DNA from 2 places in the Streptomyces sp. AHU1 genome. Region 1 is predicted to be linked to the other one. Evidence: riboswitches for the same ligand, from Rfam matches in the RefSeq annotation. Region 1 holds a riboswitch; the other holds the start of a gene.
The links. Region 1 has a riboswitch for glycine ahead of gcvT (glycine cleavage system aminomethyltransferase GcvT). Riboswitches for the same ligand answer to the same signal wherever they lie in the genome.
Positions count from the first base shown of each region.

Region 2: another riboswitch for glycine. It lies ahead of gcvP (aminomethyl-transferring glycine dehydrogenase); the one in region 1 lies ahead of gcvT (glycine cleavage system aminomethyltransferase GcvT).

Region 1 is NZ_CP174283.1:6,180,237-6,191,636, reverse strand. It holds gene ACICHK_RS27685 (enhanced serine sensitivity protein SseB C-terminal domain-containing protein) at 34-834, opposite strand; gene ACICHK_RS27680 (enhanced serine sensitivity protein SseB) at 1,062-1,838, opposite strand; gene ACICHK_RS27675 (AAA family ATPase) at 1,902-2,594, opposite strand; glycine riboswitch at 2,746-2,842, shown strand; gene gcvT (glycine cleavage system aminomethyltransferase GcvT) at 2,985-4,103, shown strand; gene gcvH (glycine cleavage system protein GcvH) at 4,318-4,695, shown strand; gene glyA (serine hydroxymethyltransferase) at 4,707-5,966, shown strand; gene ACICHK_RS27655 (L-serine ammonia-lyase) at 6,132-7,499, shown strand; gene ACICHK_RS27650 (MFS transporter) at 7,626-8,816, opposite strand; gene ACICHK_RS27645 (glycoside hydrolase family 25 protein) at 9,338-9,895, shown strand; gene ACICHK_RS27640 (MOSC domain-containing protein) at 10,016-10,558, shown strand; gene ACICHK_RS27635 (EF-hand domain-containing protein) at 10,653-10,865, opposite strand; gene ACICHK_RS27630 (GNAT family N-acetyltransferase) at 11,073-11,400, shown strand, end outside.
Region 2 is NZ_CP174283.1:1,763,791-1,775,190, forward strand. It holds gene ACICHK_RS08115 (glutamate--cysteine ligase) at 1-940, opposite strand, end outside; gene ACICHK_RS08120 (hypothetical protein) at 1,490-2,077, shown strand; gene ACICHK_RS08125 (DUF5999 family protein) at 2,540-2,746, shown strand; gene gcvP (aminomethyl-transferring glycine dehydrogenase) at 2,882-5,767, opposite strand; glycine riboswitch at 5,946-6,041, opposite strand; gene ACICHK_RS08135 (PRC-barrel domain-containing protein) at 6,156-6,524, shown strand; gene ACICHK_RS08140 (DNA polymerase IV) at 6,701-8,197, opposite strand; gene ACICHK_RS08145 (MerR family transcriptional regulator) at 8,272-8,946, opposite strand; gene ACICHK_RS08150 (bifunctional nuclease family protein) at 9,163-9,636, opposite strand; gene ACICHK_RS08155 (MerR family transcriptional regulator) at 9,722-10,477, opposite strand; gene ACICHK_RS08160 (FHA domain-containing protein) at 10,520-11,400, opposite strand, start outside.

The sequences.
Region 1 (11,400 bases):
GGACATGCGACAGGTCCGGAATTCGGAACGCCCTCAGTAGCCGCCGCGGGCCGGCGGATAGCCGTAACCGCCCGCTGTCGGCGCCTGGGAGGGCGCGGCGTGCGCCTCGCGGTCGTAGAACGGACGTGCGTTGGCGCGCAGCCACATCGCGACCGGGTCGAACTCGTCCGACATCGCGACGGTGGAGACGGGCAGCCCGTCCGGGACCGCGCCGATGGACTGCTGCATCATCGCCCGGACCGAGTCGACGGCGGGCGGCGAGGTGTCGTACACGTCGAGGCCGATGGCCAGATAGGGCGCCCCGACCGTGGGTTGGACCCAGGCCCGGCGCAACGACCGTACGGACGGGGTGCGATGGGCGTTCTGCGTGAGCAGGGCGTAGAACTGCGGGATCTCGATGGCGGGTTCGGACAGCTGGAGCGGGCCCGCGGGCTGTCGCTCCAGGCCCGTGGCGATACGGCGCAGATCCAGCCACGGGATGCCGAGGCCACCGCCCGGGGCGTGCGGGTTGAGCCAGAGGCCGAAGTGGTCGGGGTACAGGGTCCGGGCGACGTCCAGCCCGTCCACGACCTCGTAACTGCGATTCCAGCCACTGGCCGAGAGCTCCTGGGCCGAGGTGACGCAGGGCGCGTACCCGAAACCGTCCACCTGCATGTTCCCGTACTGGGCGTCCGGGGAGCCGGCCTGGCCGTGCCACAGCAGCATCCACACCTGGCCGGACGACGGGGTCGCGAGCGCGCGAAGGAGCGCCTCGTAGGCGTCGTAACGCCCGGGAGTCACCTGGCGCAGCATGTGCTCGACCTGCCCGGCCGCGGCCGTGCCCGACGCGCTCACCCTCAACCGCCCCTTCGCGAACAATTCACGACGAACTCATCCTTTGTGCCCGAGGCACCGGTCACCGACATGCGTCAACATCTCGACCAGGCCATGAAACCAGCTTATGCGGCGATCGTGCTCCGCCGGGGGAAGCAGTCGAGAGCCGGGATGCGCCCCGAGGGGCGGCCGCGGGCCCCGCGAGGAGGGCGCACGGCCCCGCCGGGCGCCCTCGACGCGGGCGCCGTTCAGTGACCGTGCTGGTAGAAGGGGCGCACCCGGTCCCGCATCCAGTCGCCGACCGGGTCCTGCGCCACGTCGAGGAGAACCAGGTTCACCGGAATGTTCACCGGGACGCGGCCGAGGGCACGGCCCAGGGCGTCCAGGGGCAGCGCGCGGGCGTCGCCCTCCCACGCCGAGAGCTCGACACCGATGAACATGACCGGTTCGTCGCCCTCGATGCTGGCCAGACAGCGGCGGGCGCTCAGGACGACGCCGGTCGCGGCGAACTCCGCCGAGGCCGCGGCGAGGAAGTCCATCGGGTCGTCCTGCCAGTCGGGCTCGAAGAGCCGCACACGGCCCCCGGTGGCCGCCCCGTCCAGCTCGGTCCGCCCGGCCCTGCACAGCTCGGCGACGGCCGGCGGCGGCAGCGGGATCCCGACCACGCCGTCCGGGTTCACCACGATGCCGACCTGCGGCGGAAGTCCGCGGGCGAACTCCACGGCGGGCGCGATCGTGTACGACATGTGGCCGCCGACGACCTGGCGGAACTGCTCCTCGGAGCTGAAGACGGGGACGTACACCTGGCCCCCGAAGTCCATCGTGGGCAGATCGAGCGCACCGCTCCCCGGGCCGCCGCCGTTGGGCAGCGGCACCCACACGAAGCTGCGGCCGAGCACCTCGACGATGCGAGCGGCCGTCGAGGGCCCCGCGGGCACGCCGAGCGCGGAGGACAACACCTCCTCCAGCTCGTTGCCGGGCCAACCGCCGTGCGGATGGGGGTGCGCCTGTGCCGGAAAGTCCATCTGTCTACCGCCCGCTTCGAACCGTTGTTCCGGCTGGAAAGGTTAGTGGGCCACCGAGACCTCTCAGTGGCCGAAGTCGATCCTTCGCAGCACGTCCGCCGCGTCCCGGTCGATGAGGACCGCGGACCGGCACCCCTCGGGCAGGTCTCCCCGCTCGGCGGAGCGCAGCAGCCGGGCGACCGCGCCGCGATGGCGGGCGAAGGCGTAGCGCGAGACGCCCCGGCCGCGCTCGCGCTGGCCGTCCAGCGCGGTGCCGGGCGTGACGTCGAGCAGCAGCAGGTGCAGCGCGCCGCCGCGGCGCCGGGCCTCGCGGGCGAGCCAGCGGCGCACCCAGGCCTGCGTACCGCAGTCGTGCACGACGAGTCCGCCGCCCTCGCGCAGGGCGCGGCGCAGGCCGGCGTAGTGCGCGACGCGGACGAGGGGGCGGTAGACCGCGTACGGCAGCAGCCCGGCCATCCGGCCGTCCCAGCGGTCACGGGTGTCCTGCGAGTCGACGCGCGTGCCCCGCACCGCCCGCCGCATCAGCGTCGACTTGCCGCTGCCGGGCAGTCCGGTGACCACGACGAGGTCGCGCGCCCCGAAGCGGAGGCCGTGCGGACTGTGCCCGACCCGGTCGCGGAGGTCCCGCACGACAGCCGCCGGGAGCGGGCCGCGGGCCTTCCGGGCCGGTGCGCCGGGTTGCTCGGGCAGTGCGAGACCCGAGGTCGTCGCGTACGCCGTGGTCCTGTTCACCGTGACCGTCCTCCCCTTGGACATGGGGTCTCATCCCCGACGAGTGTAAAGAGAAGGTAATGCCCGGCGCTTCCCGTTTCCGTACGCGGACCGCCACAGCCCGGTCACAGATGGCGGGCTGCCGGGACCGGACGGCGCGTGCGATGATGACCGCGCCAACTGCATACCGGCCGCTTGAATCCGCGCGGGAGAGTCCTGGGTACGTGTACCCGGGCGCCGAAGGAGCAAGTCCCTCCCTTGAATCTCTCAGGCCCCGTTACCGCGCGGGCGAGGCACATCTGAAAAGCGGGCCGCTGTCACAGCGGTCCCACCCAAGGTGCAAGTCGTGTCCCCGAGTGGTCACGACGAACCTCTCAGGTTCCGATGACAGATGGGGAGGAACGACCTCGCCGTCATGCCTTGGGAGCCACACCGATGAGCAGCAACGCACCCCGTCACACCGCGCTCGACGCCCTGCATCGTTCGCTCGGCGCGACCATGACCGACTTCGCGGGCTGGGACATGCCCCTGCGGTACGGCTCGGAGCGCGACGAGCACATCGCCGTCCGCACGAAGGCCGGCCTCTTCGACCTCTCCCACATGGGCGAGATCACCGTCACCGGACCGCAGGCGGCCGACCTCCTGAACCACGCGCTGGTCGGCAACATCGCCACCGTCGGCACCGGCCGCGCCCGCTACACCATGATCTGCCAGGAGGACGGCGGCATCCTGGACGACCTGATCGTCTACCGCCTGGCCGAACAGGAATACATGGTCGTCGCCAACGCCTCCAACGCCCAGGTGGTGCTGGACGCGCTGACCGGGCGCGCCGCCGGTTTCGACGCCGTGGTGCGCGACGACCGTGACGCGTACGCGCTGATCGCCGTGCAGGGCCCCGAGTCGCCCGGCATCCTCAAGGCGGTCACCGACGCCGACCTCGACGGCCTGAAGTACTACGCGGGCCTGCCCGGCACCGTGGCCGGCGTTCCGGCCCTGATCGCCCGCACCGGCTACACCGGCGAGGACGGCTTCGAACTGTTCGTCGCCCCCGCCGACGCCGAGAAGGTGTGGCAGGCGCTCACCGACGCGGGCGCCCCGGCCGGTCTCGTCCCCTGCGGCCTGTCCTGCCGCGACACGCTGCGCCTGGAGGCCGGCATGCCGCTGTACGGGCACGAGCTGACCACCTCGCTGACCCCCTTCGACGCCGGCCTCGGCCGGGTCGTGAAGTTCGAGAAGGACGGCGACTTCGTGGGCCGCGCGGCGCTCCAGGAGGCCGCCTCCCGCGCCGAGCAGAACCCGCCGCGGGTCCTCGTCGGCCTGATCGCCGAGGGCCGCCGGGTGCCGCGCGCCGGGTACGCGGTCGTCGCCGGCGGCGAGGTGATCGGCGAGATCACCTCCGGCGCCCCCTCCCCCACGCTGGGCAAGCCGATCGCGATGGCGTACGTCGACGCCGCGCACGCCGCGCCGGGCACCGCCGGGGTGGGCGTGGACATCCGAGGGAAAAGCGAGCCGCACCAGGTCGTCTCGCTCCCCTTCTACAAGCGCCAGAATTGAATCCTCCCTGACCACGAAGGCAAGGGATTCCTGACTCACGCTGCTCGATGACCAGGCAAGCCATCGAGTCTGACGCGATCAGCGCCAGCCGGGTTGAAACCAGCCCGGGAAACGACACAACCGTAGCACGCAGCAACCGGCTGATTCCCCCGTGTAATCAAGGCCGTACAGCCCCGTGCAACAGCACTCCACCGCGTACAGGAGAATTCAGGTCATGAGCAACCCCCAGCAGCTGCGTTACAGCAAGGAGCACGAGTGGCTGTCCGACGCCGAGGGCGGCGTCCGGACGGTCGGCATCACCGAGTTCGCGGCCAACGCGCTCGGCGACGTCGTCTACGCCCAGCTCCCGGAGGTCGGTGACACGGTGACCGCGGGCGAGGCCTGCGGCGAACTGGAGTCGACCAAGTCCGTCAGCGACCTGTACTCCCCGGTCGACGGTGAGGTCGTCGAGGCCAACCAGGACGTCGTGGACGACCCCGCCCTGGTCAACTCCGCCCCCTTCGAGGGCGGCTGGCTGTTCAAGGTGCGCGTCACGGACGAGCCCGAGGACCTGATGTCCGCCGACGAGTACACCGCCTTCACGGCCGGCTGAGGAGTCACCGCATGTCGCTCATGAACACCCCCCTCCACGAGCTCGACCCGGACGTCGCGGCCGCCGTCGACGCCGAGCTGCACCGCCAGCAGTCGACCCTGGAGATGATCGCCTCGGAGAACTTCGCTCCGGTCGCGGTCATGGAGGCCCAGGGCTCGGTCCTGACCAACAAGTACGCCGAGGGCTACCCGGGCCGCCGCTACTACGGCGGCTGCGAGCACGTCGACGTGGCCGAGCAGATCGCCATCGACCGGGTCAAGGACCTGTTCGGCGCCGAGTACGCCAACGTCCAGCCCCACTCGGGCGCCTCCGCCAACCAGGCCGCGCTGTTCGCGCTGGCCCAGCCCGGGGACACCATCCTCGGCCTGGACCTGGCCCACGGCGGCCACCTGACCCACGGCATGCGCCTGAACTTCTCGGGCAAGCAGTTCGACGTGGTCGCGTACCACGTGGACGAGAACGGCCTGGTCGACATGGCCGAGGTCGAGCGGCTCGCCAAGGAGCACCGCCCGAAGGTGATCATCGCCGGCTGGTCGGCGTACCCGCGTCAGCTCGACTTCGCCGAGTTCCGCCGGATCGCGGACGAGGCCGGGGCCTTCCTGTGGGTCGACATGGCCCACTTCGCGGGTCTGGTCGCGGCGGGTCTGCACCCGAACCCGGTGCCGTTCGCGGACGTGGTCACCTCCACCACGCACAAGACCCTCGGCGGCCCCCGCGGCGGCATCATCCTGGCGAAGAAGGAGTTCGCGAAGAAGCTGAACTCCTCGGTCTTCCCGGGCTTCCAGGGCGGCCCCCTGGAGCACGTGATCGCCGCCAAGGCCGTCTCCTTCAAGGTCGCCGCCTCGGGCGACTTCAAGGAGCGCCAGCAGCGCACGCTGGACGGCGCGCGCATCCTGGCCGAGCGTCTGGTGCGGGACGACGTGAAGGCCGTCGGCGTGGACGTCCTGTCCGGGGGCACGGACGTGCACCTGGTCCTGGTCGACCTGCGCAACTCCGAGCTGGACGGGCAGCAGGCCGAGGACCGCCTCCACGAGGTCGGCATCACGGTCAACCGCAACGCCATCCCGAACGACCCGCGCCCGCCGATGGTCACCTCCGGCCTGCGCATCGGCACGCCCGCCCTCGCCACCCGCGGCTTCACGGCCGAGGACTTCACCGAGGTCGCGGACATCATCGCCGAGACGCTGAAGCCGTCCTACGACACGGAGTCCCTGAAGGCCCGTGTGTCCGCTCTGGCCGACAAGCACCCGTTGTACCCCGGCCTGAAGTAGTTCCGTAGGATTTCCTTCATTTCCTTTTCACCCGTACGGTCTGTATTCGTACGGACATCCGGGGCACCGCGCACACTGGAAGCAGAGCGCGGTGCCCCGTTCCATGCAGTCCCCGCACCACCTCGGCCGGACAACGGCGTCCGGCGACATCAGCAAGGAGTTCCCGTGGCCATCTCGGTCTTCGACCTGTTCTCGATCGGCATCGGCCCGTCCAGCTCCCACACGGTGGGTCCGATGCGCGCCGCGCGCATGTTCGCCCGGCGGCTGCGCAACGAGGGCCTGCTGGCCCCGGTCACGTCGATACGCGCCGAGCTGTACGGCTCCCTGGGCGCGACCGGCCACGGCCACGGCACCCCCAAGGCGGTGCTGCTCGGCCTGGAGGGCGCCTCGCCCCGGACGGTGGACGTGGAGGGCGCCGACGAGCGGGTCGAGCAGATCAAGGCCTCGGGCCGGATCCGGCTGCTCGGCGAGCACGAGATCGACTTCTCCTTCGACGACGACCTGATCCTGCACCGCCGCAAGGCCCTGCCGTACCACGCCAACGGCATGACGATCTTCGCGTACGACGCCTCGGGCGACCTCGTCCTGGAGAAGACGTACTACTCGGTCGGCGGCGGCTTCGTGGTCGACGAGGACGCGGTCGGCGAGGACCGCATCAAGCTCGACGACACGGTCCTGAAGTACCCGTTCCGCACGGGCGACGAGCTGCTGCGGCTCACCAAGGAGACCGGTCTGTCGATCTCCGCCCTGATGCTGGAGAACGAGCGGGCCTGGCGCACCGAGGAGGAGATCCGCGAGGGGCTCCTCGGGATCTGGCGCGTGATGCAGGCCTGCGTCTCGCGCGGCATGACCCGTGAGGGCATCCTGCCCGGCGGTCTCAAGGTCCGCCGCCGAGCCCCCCTCTCGGCCCGCCAGCTGCGCGCCGAGGGCGACCCGCTGGCCCACGCGATGGAGTGGATCACCCTCTACGCGATGGCGGTCAACGAGGAGAACGCGGCGGGCGGCCGGGTGGTCACCGCCCCCACCAACGGCGCGGCGGGCATCATCCCGGCGGTGCTGCACTACTACATCAACTTCGTGCCGGGCGCCGACGAGGACGGTGTCGTACGGTTCCTGCTCGCGGCCGGGGCGATCGGCATGCTCTTCAAGGAGAACGCCTCCATCTCGGGCGCCGAGGTCGGCTGCCAGGGCGAGGTCGGCTCGGCCTGCTCCATGGCGGCCGGCGCGCTCGCGGAGGTGCTGGGCGGCAGCCCCGAGCAGGTCGAGAACGCCGCCGAGATCGGCATGGAGCACAACCTCGGCCTGACCTGCGACCCGGTCGGCGGCCTGGTCCAGATCCCCTGCATCGAGCGCAACGGCATGGCCGCCGTGAAGGCCGTGACGGCCGCCCGGATGGCCATGCGCGGCGACGGCTCGCACCTGGTCTCCCTCGACAAGGTCATCAAGACCATGAAGGAGACCGGCGCCGACATGAGCGTGAAGTACAAGGAGACGGCCCGGGGCGGGCTGGCGGTCAACATCATCGAGTGCTGAGCGTCCGCCGCCGGCCCTGACCGGCGGGCCCGCGCCCCGCACCCCGGCCGGACCGGAGACGACGAGAGGGCCGGTCCCCCGTCCGCGCGGACGGGGGACCGGCCCTTCGGCGACGGCGGCGGGCCGTCAGTGCGTCCGTGCCGGGGCCGCGGGGGCGGCCGGAGCCCGCCGGGACACCGCGTGGCGGACCCCGGTGCCGGTGAAGGCCAGTGCCGCGGCGGCGACGAGGCCCAGCAGGGCCAGGCCGGCCCCGTAGTCCCCGTACTTCCCGTAGAGCACGCCCATGACCAGGGGCGGCAGGAAGCCGCCCAGTCCGCCCGCCGCGCCGACGATGCCGGTGACCGAGCCGACCTGGCCGCCCGGGGCCAGCAGCGCCACCAGAGCGAAGACCGCTCCGCTGCCCGCGCCGAGGGCGGCGCCCATGGCGAGGAAGGCGATGGTGCCGACCGGGGCCAGCGAGGGCGTCAGCGACTGCACCACCGCTCCGGCGAGCAGCACGCTCAGCGATCCGGTGAGGACCCGGACCGGGCCGAGGCGGTCCGACAGCCAGCCGCCGACCGGCCGCATCGCCACGGCCAGCAGCACGAATCCGGCCATCCGGTTCGCCGCGTCGGCCTGGGGCAGGCCGTAGCCGGTCTTGAGGTAGGTCGGCAGGTAGACGGAGAAGGCCACGTAGCCGCCGAACGCCACCGCGTACAGGGCCGAGGCCTGCCAGGTGATGCCCAGCCGGACGGTGGCGGCCAGGCGGCGGGCGAGCGGCTCCGTCGGCACGGCGCGGCCCGGGGCGTCGCGCAGCAGGAGCGCCGCCGTCACCGCGTACACGGCCAGCACCGCGGCGGTGATCAGGAACGGGGCGGCCAGACCGTGCGCGTCCACCAGCTTCACCGTGGTCAGGGCGCTGACGGCGGTACCGCCCATGCCCGCGCCGAAGATCCCGATGGCCAGGCCCCTCCGCTCGGGCGGGAACCATGCGCTGACGAGCGGTACCCCGACGGCGAAGGCCGTGCCCCCGATGCCGAGGAAGAAGCCGCCGGCCAGCAGGGCCGTCAGCGAGGAGTGCCCGGCGAGGCCGAGGTAGAGCACGGGGACGATCGTGGTGGCCGAGACCAGCGGGAACATCACCCGGCCGCCGAACCGGTCGGTGAGGGCCCCGACCGGGATGCGGCCCAGCGAGCCCACCACGACCGGCACCGCCACCAGGAGCGACTGCTGGAAGGAGGACAGGTCCAGGGAGTCCTTGAAGCGCGGGCCGAGCGGGCTGAGCAGCGCCCACGCCCAGAAGTTGACGGCGAAGCCGACCGTGGCCAGCGCCAGCATCAGCCACGCCCTGCCGGGTACGGCCACGGGCGCCGGCTCCTGTGCCTGCGCCTGCGCCTGCCCGGAGGGCCGCTCCTGCTCCGGCCCCGGGCCCCGTTCCGGCTCCTGGTTTCTCGACGACTGCAGCATTCCGCCCGCTCCTTCACTCACGCCGGCCGGGCCCGGTCGTCCCCCGGTCCCGCAGGGCGGCGGCGCGTCCGCGCACCTCGCCGCCCGGAGCAAGAATCCGCGAAAGGGCCGCTCCGCCGCGTGGGCCACCCGGCCCCTGGGGCCCGGCCGATGGGCCATCGCGGCGCGGCCGACCGGCCCGGGGCGGGAGGACCGTGCGGACGGATACGGGCGTACCGGTCACACGTGCGAGCGTGGAGGGGACGAAGTAGGGGAATTCCAAAGGCAGTTGTCCCTCACGGACCCGCCCCGCGGACAACGGCGGCCGTTCCCCGCGGCCACCGGGCATCCGCCGCCGGGCATCGCGCCCGCGCGGCCCGTCCCCCTTCCCCCCACGCACGGAGGCTCCCCCCATGCTGCGAGGCATCGACGTCAGCGCCTACCAGTCGTCCACGTACAGCACCGCCGGCCTCTCCTTCGTCTTCGTCAAGGCGACGGAGGGCCGCTCGTACGTCAATCCGAAACTCACCGCGCAGGTGAGGACGGCCCGCGACGCGGACTGCGTCGTCGGCTTCTACCACTTCCTGTGGCCCGGCGACATCAGCGCCCAGGCCGCGTACTTCGTGAGCAAGGCCCCCGAGCGGGCGGGCGACCTGCTCGCCGTCGACTGGGAGACCACCGGCGAGGGCACCCACGCGAGCAACGCGGAGAAGGACCGTTTCATCCGCAAGGTGAAGGAACTCCGTCCGGACAACCGCGTGGTGCTCTACACGAACCGGGACTTCTGGCTGAACGTCGACACCACCTCGTACGCGGGCGACGGCCTGTGGATCGCCGACTACGTGACCGCCGGCGAACCCCGCATCAGGGCGAAGTGGCGCTTCCACCAGTACACCTCCGAGCCGGTGGACCGGGACGTCGCGGACTTCGGGACCAAGGCGGCCCTGCGCGCGTGGGCGGACAGCGCCTGACGGACCCGCCCTCCGGCCGGCCGGGGCCGCGTCCCGTGCTCCGGCGTCCGTGCGGCGCGGGCCGTACGATTTCGCCGGTCACCGGCGCGATCGGGCGCCGGACGAGCGGGGAGCGGTCACATGGGCGGAACGGTCACAGCGGTCAGCAGCAACGGGACGTACTCGTTCACCAAGCCGAACCGGGAGAGCGTCACCCTGCTCGCCGGGCTCGGGGTGGAGGGGGACGTGCACGCCGGGACGACGGTCAAGCACCGGTTCCGGATGGAGAAGGACCCCTCGCAGCCGAACCTGCGGCAGGTGCACCTCATCCACGAGGAGCTGTTCGACGAGGTCCGGGAGGCCGGATTCGAGGTCGCGGCCGGCCAGCTCGGCGAGAACGTCACCACCCGGGGCATCGATCTGCTGGGGCTTCCCACCGGGACGCGGCTGCGCCTCGGGACGGCGGCCGTCGTCGAGGTGACCGGACTGCGGAACCCCTGCGCCCAGATCGACACCTTCCGAAAGGGCCTGCTGAAGCACGTCGTCGGCCGCGGCGAGGACGGAAGGGCCCGGTTCAGGTCCGGGATCATGAGCGTCGTCCTCGTCGGCGGGGTGGTACGGCCCGGCGACGGGGTGACGGTGGAGCTCCCGGACGGGCCGCACCGGCCCCTGGAGGTCGTCTGACCACGTTCCGGGACGGCGGGGGGCCTTCGCCGCCCCGCACGCGTCGAGGGGGCGCCCGCGGAGATCCCGGCGGGCGCCCCCTCGGACGGCGTCACTACTTGTTCAGGTGGGTCCAGAACTCGTCGAACGAGAGGACCTTGTCGCCGTTGAGGTCGCGGCTGGCGATGACGGCCTCCGCCACCGACTCGGTGACGTTCCAGTCGCCGCCCTGGGCGAGAGCGGACTTGAACTCGGCCGCGGTGATGAACCCGTCACCGTCCGAATCGATCCGCTCGAACTGCTTGCGTGCTTCCTCGATGTCGGCCACCGGTCCGCCCCTTCGTCGTGCATCAGTCATGCGTCACTGCCTTGTGTACGGAGGTCAGATTAACGGTCCGTATGAACGCTCAGTGCCACGCCCACCCAGCCGAATTGCTCACAGTGCCCCGACGGCGAAAAGTCCGGTACCGTCGTCGACCGTGTCCGCGAGCCCGCACCTCCGGGCGGGCGGCGACCCGAGCGGCGGAGGACAGCGATGCCCGGCACTCTGCGCGACATCCTGGACGCGGCGGCCCGGGGGGTCTTCCCTCCGCCCGACGGCTCCGTCACGGTCGTGCGCCAGCACTCTCCCCGCGACGCCGGCGTCCTCGCCTTCACCGCGCACTCCGTCGTCTTCACCGACGAGGACGAGGACTGGGTGCGGTCCGCGCTGAAGGCCCTCGACTGCGACGCGCTCGCGGCGGCCATGAACCCCCGCTTCCTCGCCGCGCTCCTGGAACGGACGGGGCGGTCGAACGACACGGTCGACCTGATGTCCGTCGCCACCCCGCTCCCCGGCCCCGCGCCCCTCCCGCTCGAAGAGG
Region 2 (11,400 bases), 4.4 Mb from region 1:
CCGTGCCGTTGTGCAGCACCAGTTCGGCGAGTCGGGGCACGCCCCCGGCGTCGAGGACGGCGAGCGGGTCCTCCTCGTCGCAGATGGGCAGCAGGGGCGGGAAGAACCGCAGGTTCTCCTCGAAAAGGTCGTACGCCGAGGTGATCCACCGCTCACCGAACCAGGTGCGCGGCCGGACTCCCTGGGCCTGCAGCTCCGGCGGCCGGGTGTCGGTGGACTGCAGGAAGAGCGGGGGCCTCGACTCCCGCCACAGCTCGTGCCCGAACAGGAAGGGCGAATTGGCCCCGATCGCGATCTGCGGGGCCACGACGGCCTGCGCCGCGTTCCACACTCCCGCGAACATGTCCGGTGTGACCTGGAGGTGCAACTGCACGGAGGTGCAGGCCGCTTCGGGCACGATGGAGGTCGATCTGCAGACCAGACGCTCCACACCGTCGATGTCGAGTTGGAAATCCTCCCCGCGCGCGGCCAGGATCTGATCGTTGAGCAGGGTGTACCGATCGGCGTCCGACAGGTTCGAGGACACCAGATCGTCCTGGCCGAGCGTCGGCAGAATACCGATCATGATGATTCCGGCGTCGACCTCGCTGGCTTTCCTGTGGGCATAGGCGAGCGAGGTGCGGATCTCCTCGGCGAGCCTGTCGAATACGCGGCCGCCCAATCGGTGCGGGGCTATGTTGACTTCCAGGTTGAACATGGCGAGCTCCGTCTGGAAGTCCTGGCTCGCAATCCTTTCGAGCACTTGCCCGTTCATCATTCTGGGCAAACCGTCGGGACCCGCGAGATTCAATTCGATCTCCAGGCCCATCAGGTTCTTCGGACGGTCGAACCGCTTCTCCTCCAGCAGTCGCTCCAGCCCCGTCAGGCACTGTCGCAGCTTGTCGCGGTGGCGCTGCCGATCGGACAGCCCGAACGTCCCTGCCACGACCTTCTCCCCCATCGAAGCGTCCCTCCTCGGATGGGCAGGCCGGCGTTGCGGCCCTGGCGTCCCGGGTTACGGGGGATGATGCCCAGGCAAGACGATCCATAACGTCCCGCGCACGCCCTTCGACCGCTAGTCTGGACATCGGCCCCGGGCACATTCACGAGGCATGGGGCATTCAGCAAGTTTACCGGCCGGAACGATCTCGTGAAAAACACCGACGAGAATCGGCCGACCGCTCGCGCGAAGCGTTCCGAGGTCACCGCGATTCGATCGCGCAGAACCGGGATGAATCTCTCGTTTCATCGACCGGATATCGACTTGTTCCGCGTATTCAGGAAGACTAGACGAAACACCGCCTGAACACGTGTCGTATAAACTCCGCTACCGAGGCAGAGAGTTGGCGCTCGCGGTCCCAGGTCCTGTCGTCTCGGTGACGGCGGCAGGCGACATCCTGTCGGCAGATCCAGACCCCTCGCCCCACCTCTGACCCGAGAGCTGACAGCGCCGTCCGCCCCCGCCCCCGCCCTCGCGCCACTGTGCCTGTCGAATGAGAGGCGACCCACCATGCCGCTGCACGTACCCCCGGCTCCCGCGCCCGCCCTGCGCACCGTCCTCACGGCACTCGGTTCCCCCACCGCTGTCCGCGAAGCCCGTACCCCGTCCCTGCGCCTGGCCCAGGGACCCGTCACCCCCGAACTCCCGCTGCCCGTCCACGTCCTGGATCGCATCACGCCCGCGGGCGCCTCCGCCACCCGGCTCGCCGGATGGCGTTTCCTGATCCGCAGCGGCGACCGCGCGGTGGCCGCCGCCGACACCATGCTGACCGCGGACGGCTGGGCCTTCTCGCACTTCTTCGAGGGCCCCTACGTCACCGCCACGGAGCACGCCCTGCGGCAGGCCGAGACCATGCAACAGCCCTACCAGGCACGCCTGCTGTCCGTTCCCGAGCTGTACATGCTGACCCTCTGGCTGCACGGCGACTGCGCCGCGGACGGTGCCGCCGGCCATCCGGCCGCCACCGACCTCCTGGTGCCGCTCGCCCCCGCCCCGCCCGGCATCGCCGCGCACCGGCCGTACCTCGTCACCGAACTGCTGCCGGTGCTCACCCACAGAGTCACCCCGGCGCCGCTCCTCAGCTCGCCCGCCGCCTGAGCCCCATACCTTCCGTCCGTACCTTCCGTCCGTACCTTCCGTCCGTACCTTCCGTCCGTACCTTCCGTCCGTGCCCCGCAGACCGTGTCCCGCGGACCGTGCCCCGCGGAAATAAACCCGGCTGCGGGGCACGGCGCTGCCGACAACCCCGGGCGGCACTCGCTCGTTAGGGCTTCCAGCCGCTCGTACGAGGGAAAACGTGCTCCGCGCCCGATCGGACTAGCCCGTTCCGGCCCCCTCGAACCACCCGAAAGGACGGCGCAGTTGGGGTGAACCCTCCGCACGGGTGACGCGTCCTCAACCTGTGAGAAGCGGTGCCCTCAAATCCCTGCGGATCGGCGCCCGTGGGGCAACACTGGATTCCGGACCACACATCGACGGGGGGCGGCGATGAGTACCTCGAGCCGCAAGACAGACACCACAGCCATCACTCAGATCTCGACCCAGCGAAAGATCCCATCCATGTGCCAGCACCAGCCACTGTGTCCCTCAGCCGAATCAGCCGACCGGGAGTCCGCCCGCCTCGTGGCGCACCATCCGGAGCAGGGGTGGAGCCTGCTGTGCAACGGCGTTCTGCTCTTCGAGGACACCGGTGAGCTCCTGCCCGACGGCCGGATCATCGCCCCGCGCCGCCCGCTGGACGGCGCGCAGGTGATGACGGCCGCCTGAGCCGCACGACCCGGACGGCCGTGACGGGCCGCCCGGACACATGAGGGGCCGGCCCGGAGACGTGCTCTCCGAACCGGCCCCGACGCATGTACGAGGACGGTCACTCCCCGTAGGCGTCCACGTGCCGAGCGCCGATCAGTCCTCGTAGGCGTCCAGCGGCGGGCAGGAGCAGACGAGGTTCCGGTCGCCGTACGCCTGGTCGATGCGGCGCACCGGCGGCCAGTACTTGTCGGCGGCCGAGACACCGGCCGGGAAGACGGCCTCCTCGCGGCTGTACGGGTGCTCCCAGTCGCCGCCGAGCGCGGCGGCCGTGTGCGGCGCGCCCCGCAGCGGGTTGTCGTCCGCGCTCCACTCGCCGGCGCCGACCTTCTCGATCTCCGCGCGGATCGCGATCATCGCGTCGCAGAAACGGTCGAGCTCGCCCAGGTCCTCGGACTCGGTGGGCTCGATCATCAGCGTGCCGGCCACCGGGAACGACATCGTCGGCGCGTGGAAGCCGTAGTCGATCAGGCGCTTGGCGATGTCGTCGACGCTCACGCCGGTCGCCTTGGTGAGCGGGCGCAGGTCGATGATGCACTCGTGCGCGACCAGGCCGGCGGGGCCGGTGTACAGCACCGGGTAGTGCGGCTCCAGACGCTTGGCGATGTAGTTGGCGGAGAGCACGGCCACCTGCGTGGCGCGCTTGAGGCCCTCGCCGCCCATCAGCCGGACGTACGACCAGGAGATGGGCAGGATGCCCGCGGAACCCCAGGGAGCGGCCGAGATGGGGCCGACACCGGTCTCAGGACCGGCCTCGGGCTGGAGCGGGTGGTTCGGCAGGTACGGCGCCAGGTGCGCGCGCACACCGACCGGGCCGACGCCGGGGCCGCCGCCGCCGTGCGGGATGCAGAAGGTCTTGTGCAGGTTCAGGTGCGAGACGTCGCCGCCGAAGTGGCCCGGCTTGGCGAGGCCCACCAGGGCGTTGAGGTTGGCGCCGTCGACGTAGACCTGGCCGCCGGCCTCGTGCACCTGGGCGCAGATGTCGGCGACGTGCTCCTCGAAGACACCGTGCGTGGACGGGTACGTGATCATCAGCACCGACAGCTCGTCGCGGTACTGCTCGATCTTGGCGCGCAGGTCCTCGACGTCGATCTCTCCGTCGTCCGCGGTCTTCACGACGACGACCTTCATGCCGGCCATCACGGCGCTGGCGGCGTTGGTGCCGTGCGCGGAGGACGGGATGAGGCAGACGGTGCGCTGGTCGTCGCCGTTGGCACGGTGGTAGCCGCGGACGGCCAGCAGACCGGCCAGCTCGCCCTGCGAACCGGCGTTGGGCTGGAGCGACACCTTGTCGTAGCCCGTGACCTCGGCGAGCTGGTCCTCCAGCTCGTGGATGAGCGTCAGATAGCCCCGCGCCTGGTCGGCGGGCGCGAAGGGGTGCAGCTGGCCGAACTCGGGCCAGGTGACCGGCTCCATCTCGGTGGTCGCGTTGAGCTTCATGGTGCAGGAGCCCAGCGGGATCATGCCGCGGTCGAGCGCGTAGTCGCGGTCGGAGAGCTTGCGCAGGTAGCGCAGCATCGCGGTCTCGGAGCGGTGCTCGTGGAACACGGGGTGCGTGAGGTACGCGTCGGTGCGCAGCAGCGCGGCCGGCAGGGTGTCCTCGGTGCTCGCGTCCAGCGCCTCGATGTCGCCCTCGACACCGAACGCGGCCCACACCACGGCCAGCTGCTCGCGCGTGGTGGTCTCGTCGCACGAGATCGACACCTGGTCGGCGTCGACGAGGTGGAGGTTGACGCCGTTCTCGCAGGCAGCGGCGACGATGCCGGCGGCACGGCCCGGGACCCGCACGGTGAGCGTGTCGAAGTAGGCGCCGTGCACGAGCTCGGCACCGCCCGCGGCGAGTCCGGCGGCCAGGACCGTGGCGTAGCGGTGGGTACGCCGTGCGATGGTCCGCAGGCCCTCGGGGCCGTGGTAGACCGCGTACATGCCGGCCATGACGGCGAGGAGCACCTGGGCGGTGCAGATGTTGCTGGTCGCCTTCTCGCGGCGGATGTGCTGCTCGCGCGTCTGCAGGGCGAGGCGGTACGCCTTGTTCCCGTCGGCGTCCACGGAGACACCGACGAGACGGCCGGGGAGGCTGCGCGCGAACTTCTCGCGGACCGCCATGTAACCGGCGTGCGGGCCGCCGAAGCCCATCGGCACGCCGAAGCGCTGGGTCGTACCGACCGCGATGTCCGCGCCGAGCTCACCGGGCGAGGTCAGCAGGGTCAGGGCGAGCAGATCGGCCGCGACGGTGACGACGGCGCCCAGCTCGTGCGCCTGCTCGACGAGCGGCTTGATGTCGCGTACGGCCCCGGAGGCGCCCGGGTACTGGATCAGCACGCCGTTGATCTCGCGCCCGGCGAGGTCGGCCGGGATGCCGTCGGAGAGGTCGGCGACGACGATCTCGACGCCGGTCGGCTCTGCGCGTGTCTCTATGACGGCGACGGTCTGCGGCAGCGCGTCCGCGTCGACCAGGAAGAGGCCCTTCTTGTTCTTGCCCATGCGGCGGGACAGCGCCATGGCCTCGGCGGCGGCGGTGCCCTCGTCGAGGAGGGAGGCGCCGGAGGTGGGCAGCCCGGTCAGCTCGGCGACGACGGTCTGGAAGTTCAGCAGCGCCTCGAGGCGGCCCTGCGAGATCTCCGGCTGGTACGGCGTGTACGCGGTGTACCAGGCCGGGTTCTCCATGACGTTGCGCAGGATCACCGGGGGCGTGAACGTGCCGTAGTAACCGAGGCCGATCATCGAACCGAGCACCTGGTTGCGGTCCGCGAGGGAGCGGAGCTCGGCCAGGACCTCGGCCTCGGTGCGGGCGGCCGGCAGCTTCAGGGCCTCGACGTTCTTGATGACGTCCGGCACCGCGGCGGCCGTCAGCTCGTCGAGCGAGCCGTATCCGACCTGGGCGAGCATCTTGGCCCGCGCCTCGAGGTCGGGACCGATGTGACGCTGCTCGAAGGGAATTCCCTGTTCGAGCTCGGAGAGCGGAATGCGATGGGCGGTCATGGCGGAGGCCTCCTGGTCTGACGCGACCTTCGAGGGGCACCCCGGCACGGGCACCCCGACGGCCTCCCCCTCTGTCATCTCAACCTGAGAGTTTCACCGGATGGTCCTGCGGACGACCCGGCTTTCACCGTCGGTGAGAGCGGAGGCCATCGACACCCGCCCTGCTTTCCAGAGTGACCTCGTCCGTGCGGTACGTGGGCCTGAGAGATTCCGGGGAGGATTTGCTCCTTCGGCGCCTCCGACCAAATCCGGAGGACTCTCCCGCACGGGATCAGCAGCCGCTTGCCAGCCTACCAGCGAGGACAAGACGGAAGCCTTCGAGTGGCCGCCTTCACAAAAGTGCCCTTTTGTAGTACTTACGGATGAGTTTGCGACCACTGGAGGGACCGTGCAGACCGACATCGATCCGCGCAACCTGATCGGCCGCAAGGCGTTCGACAGCAACGGCACCAAGATCGGCACGATCGACGAGGTCTACCTCGACGACGCGACCGGTGTCCCGGAGTGGGCGGCCATACGCACCGGGTTGTTCAGCAGGGACGCCTTCGTGCCCCTGGAGCCCAGCGAGATCGTCGAGGGAGCCCTGCGCATCCCCTTCGACCGGGCCCTGATCAAGGACGCCCCCGACTTCGGCGTCGGGCGCCACCTCTCCCCCGAACAGGAACTCCAGCTCTACCACCACTACGGCCTCGACGTGGCGTCCCCTCCGCCGCCCGACCGGGACTTCGGCCGCCTGGCAGGCTCGGAAGACGCCTGACCCCCGAACCGAACCGTCCCGCTCCTGCCTCTCGGGCCCCGGCCCCACGTCCCCGTCCCCGGGACGGACGGTCCGAAGACCGATGTCCGGCCCGTCGGCCCGACAGCCGGGGTCCGCGCGTTCCGGCCTCCGGCACCGACGCCCGAGGCCGGTCGCCCGGCCTCCGGCTCCAGCGGTCAGGGGGCCGTCGGCCCGGCTCCGGACACGGACGCCCCGGGATCCCGCGTCCCGGCCCCGGACACCGACGGCCCGGGGCCTGCCGTCCCGGCTTCCGGTGCCGACGGCCCCGAACCGGGCGGCAGCCCCTCGGCGTCATCGGGTCCTCGCTCCACCAGGGGCAGCGGGTCGGCCGGTTCCAGCCGCGGGTCGTCCGTCCGGAAGGTGCGTACCCGGCCGGGCCCGGACCAGGGCGTCTCGAACCGCACCGTGACCCGCCCCAGCCCGCTCCCCTGCACCCAGCCGTGCCCGTACTCGGCATGACGCACGTCGTGCCCGGAGGGCCACCGCCGCTCCGCGGGCACCGCCTCCTCGGCCACGGCCGCCGGTTCGGCCGGCTCCTCCGCGGCAGGCTCCTCTGCCGCCGGCTCCCCCACGGCCGCGGCCTGTGCCTGCGCGAACAGGTCCTCCTGCGTGTAGTCGGCGAGCCCCGAGACGCCGACCCCCAGCAGACGGACACCGCCGGTCGTGTCCACGCCCTCCAGCAGCCGGGCGGCCGCCTCCCGGACGACGCCGGGGTCGTCCGTGGGCCCCCGCAGCGTCTCGGACCGGGTCAGCGTCGAGAAGTCGTACCGGCGCACCTTGAGCACGATGGTCCGGCCCGACAGCCCGGCCCGGCGCAGCCGCTCCACACACCGTTCCGCGAGCCGCTGCACCTCCAGCCCCACCCGGACCCGGTCGTGGATGTCCACGTCGTACGTGTCCTCGACGGACACCGACTTGGCCTCCCGCTCGGCCACCACGGGCCGCTCGTCGTGGGCCAGCGCCATCGCGAACAGCGCGTGCCCGTGGGCCTTCCCCAGCAGCCGTACGAGCTCGTCCTCGCCCGCCTCGGCGAGTTCCTCGACGGTGGTGATGCCCGCCCGCCGCAGATGGTCGCCGGTGGCCGGCCCCACGCCCGGCAGCGTCCGCACCGTCATCGGTCCCAGCAGCGCCCGCTCGGTGCCCGGCTCGATCAGGACGAGGCCGTCGGGCTTGGCCTGCTCCGAGGCGATCTTCGCCAGCATCTTGGAGGCGGCCAGCCCCACCGACCCCGTGAGTCCCGTGACGGCCCGGATGTCCGCGCGCAGCTTGGCACCGGTCAGCCGCGCCGACGTCTCGTCCCACGCCGCCCCGCCCGCCGCCAGGTCCACGAACGCCTCGTCCAGGCTCAGCGGCTCCACCAACGGCGACAGGGCCCGCAGCAGCCCCATCACCTGCTCGCTGATCTCTCGGTACAGTCCGAAGCGCGGCACGAGATAGGCGGCGTTCGGTGCGCGCCTGCGGGCCTGGGCCATGGGCATGGCCGAGTGCACCCCGAAGACGCGTGCCTCGTACGAGGCGGTGGCGACGACCCCACGGGGCCCGAGCCCGCCCACGACGACGGCCTTCCCGCGCAGACTCGGCTTGGACGCCTGCTCCGCCGAGGCGTAGAAGGCGTCCATGTCGAGATGCAGGATCGTGGGCGCGGTTCTCACGTGTCCGATGCTGCCCTACGCCACTGACAACGCCCCCGGCAGGCCCGGGGCGCCATGCCGTCGGACGCGGCGCGTCACACCGCGCGGTTGCGCCTGCGCGCCAGTTCGTCGGCGGGATGGTGCGCGAGGAGCGTCTCCCCGGTGTCCACGCGCTCTCCGTGCAGCTGGGACAGGGCGCCCTCGACGTCCCGCCACACCACGCCCACGGCGATGCCGAAGACGCCCTGACCGCCCTGCAGCAGCGCGTGGACCTCGTCCGGGGACGTGCACTCGTAGACCGTCGCGCCGTCGCTCATGAGCGTCATGCGCTCCAGGTCCTGGAAGCCGCGCTCCCTCAGGTGCTGGACCGTGGTGCGGATGTTCTGCAGCGACACCCCGGTGTCGAGGAACCGCTTGACGATCTTCAGGACCACCACGTCCCGGAAGCTGTACAGGCGCTGTGTCCCCGACCCGTAGGCGGGACGCACGCTGGGCTCGACCAGACCGGTCCGGGCCCAGTAGTCCAGCTGCCGGTAGGTGATGCCCGCGGCGGCGCACGCCGTGGGCCCCCGGTAGCCGACCTCCTCGGGAGCGGTCCCTTCCTCGTCGGGCACTGCCGCCGGCCTCAGTGGAACATGATCGGCCGCGCTGCCATGCTGGGGGCGCCCCCTGCTCGAGCCGAGCCGAGAGCTTGGGGGAGGGTACGGGCCGCTCTCCCCCGGACCGCGTCCGGGAGCACCCCCAGCCGTACCGTCGCCGCTGCTTCTCACGCCGACCTCCGTCCTTGACCTGCCTTCTCGACGGTAGGCAGTCACCAGGGGCTCGTCAACGATCGCCACACTCGGCACGCCGAGTGATAATCACCCTAAGAGTGGTTTCCCGTGCCCTACCGCGGGGAAAGGCTAGCCGAATGCTCTCGGCGCGGGCCGCGGCACACCACACTCGCCGCGGGCAAATGCCCCGGAGGGATCCTCCACCAGGCCGTCTCACTGGCTGTTGGTGCCGAAGTCCTCGGGCGAGATCTGGTCGAGGAACTCGCGGAACTTCTCCACCTCGTCCTCCTGCTCGTCCGGGATGGCGATACCCGCGTCGTCGAGCACCCCGTCGCTGCCGTAGATCGGCGTACCGGTGCGCAGCGCGAGCGCTATGGCGTCGGACGGCCTGGCACTCACCTCGACCCCGCTGGCGAAGACGAGCTCGGCGTAGAAGACGCCTTCACGCAGGTCGGTGATGCGTACTTCGGTGAGTTCCTGGCCGACGGCTTCCAGCACGTCCTTGAACAGGTCGTGGGTCAGCGGCCGCGCGGGGGCCATGCCCTGCTGGGCGAAGGCGATCGCCGTCGCCTCCCCCGGTCCGATCCAGATGGGGAGGTAACGGTCGCCTCCCACTTCACGCAGAAGCACGATCGGTTGGTTGGAGGGCATTTCGACCCGGACACCTACGACATCGAGCTCGTTCACACAGCAACCCTAGGCCGTGCCCGGGACGTTTGGGTAGTCGGGCACAGAACGGGTGGACGATCCGCGCCCGCGCCGATGGCGCGGATCAGCGCAACCGCACACCCAGCGCGGTCTGCACCAGCGCCGCGTGCAGCTTCACCGTGAGACCCGCGAGCTCCTTCGTACGGGCCTCCGCGTGCGCCCGGGTCTGCGGGTTGCGGTGGCGCCGCAAGGGGGCGACCACCTGGTCCACCAGTCCCGCGTCGCGCTCCGCCGCGGCCTTCATCGCCCGCAGGTGACGCGGCTCGATCCCGAAGCGCCCCAGCTCGACGACGAGCGCGGCGACGGTCACCGCCTCCGCGTCGTAGACCCCGTCGGGCAAGGGGCCGATCAGTCCGTACGACTCCCACTCCTGGAGCTGCTGCTCACCGATCTCCGCGGCGGCCAGCAGCTCCTCACGGCCCACCCGGGCCACCGTGGGCCCCTCGGGCTCGCCGTAGAGCTCCCCGAGGGGTTCTCCCTCACCCGCGTCGCGCTGGCGGCCCACGGAGGGCAGGCGCACCTGCTCACCGCGCGCCAGGGCGTCCAGGTGCTCACGGATCACCTTCAGCGGGAGGTAGTGGTCGCGCTGCATCCTCAGGACGTGACCGAGGCGCTCGACGTCGTCCGCGCTGAACTTGCGGTACCCCGAAGGAGTCCGCTGCGGCTCGACCAGCCCCTCGGACTCCAGGAACCTGATCTTGGAGATGGTGACTTCGGGGAACTCGTCACGCAGCAGGCTCAGCACCGCGCCGATGCTCATCAGCCCACTGTCCGCGGCGGCGGTGCCGCTGCCGGCACCGCCGCTCGGTGTTTGAAGCATGGACATTCCCTCGGTGTCCCCCCGGACGGAATTGGGGGAGGGTCAGATGCCCCGCTGGCTCGCGTAGAACACCAGCCGGTACTTGCCGATCTGCACCTCGTCACCGTTGGACAGAGGGACCTGGTCGATCCGCTCCCGGTTGACGTACGTGCCGTTCAGGCTGCCGACGTCGGCGACCGTGAACGAACCGTCCGCGACGCGACGGAACTCCACGTGCCGACGCGACACGGTCACGTCGTCGAGGAAGATGTCGCTCTGCGGATGACGCCCGGCCGTGGTCAGCTCACCGTCCAGCAGGAAGCGGCTGCCCGAGTTGGGGCCACGGCGCACCACCAGGAGCGCCGAACCGACCGGCAGCGCGTCGACGGCCGCCTGTGCCTCCGGGGAGAGCATCGGCGACGGCGTCTGGCCCGTCACCTCGGCGTCGTAGGCCTCGATGCCGGAGATGGAGATCGTGGACGTCGTCTCCGACGGACGCTCCGGTCCGCCCCGCAGCGGCGCACCGCAGTTGGAACAGAACCGGCTGTTCTCCGCGTTGCGGTTCCCGCACCTCGTACACACCTGGGCCGACATGGACGGATCCTCCTGCCGCGGCTGCCCACCAGGGGCATGGGACGCATACGGATCGGAGGCGAACCCTCCACCCGCGCTCGAGGCTGACGGTTCTCCGAAACCTATGCGGCCGGGCTGGCCAGGGTCAACAGACGACGCGCCCTGACCACCAGGACCGGCGACCTGGTCCCGGAACAGCGGACGGTCACCTCCCTGGGCCTCCGCGTCTCCCTGACGCGGTGCGCGGTGACGGGCAGTCGCGTTGTCGCCACTGTCCTCTCGCGTGCTCTTGCCGAACAACTTCGCAAACAACTTCACGGGCGATTCCCCTTGACCGAAACAGACCCGCCCGTGGGGCAGGACGAACCCTG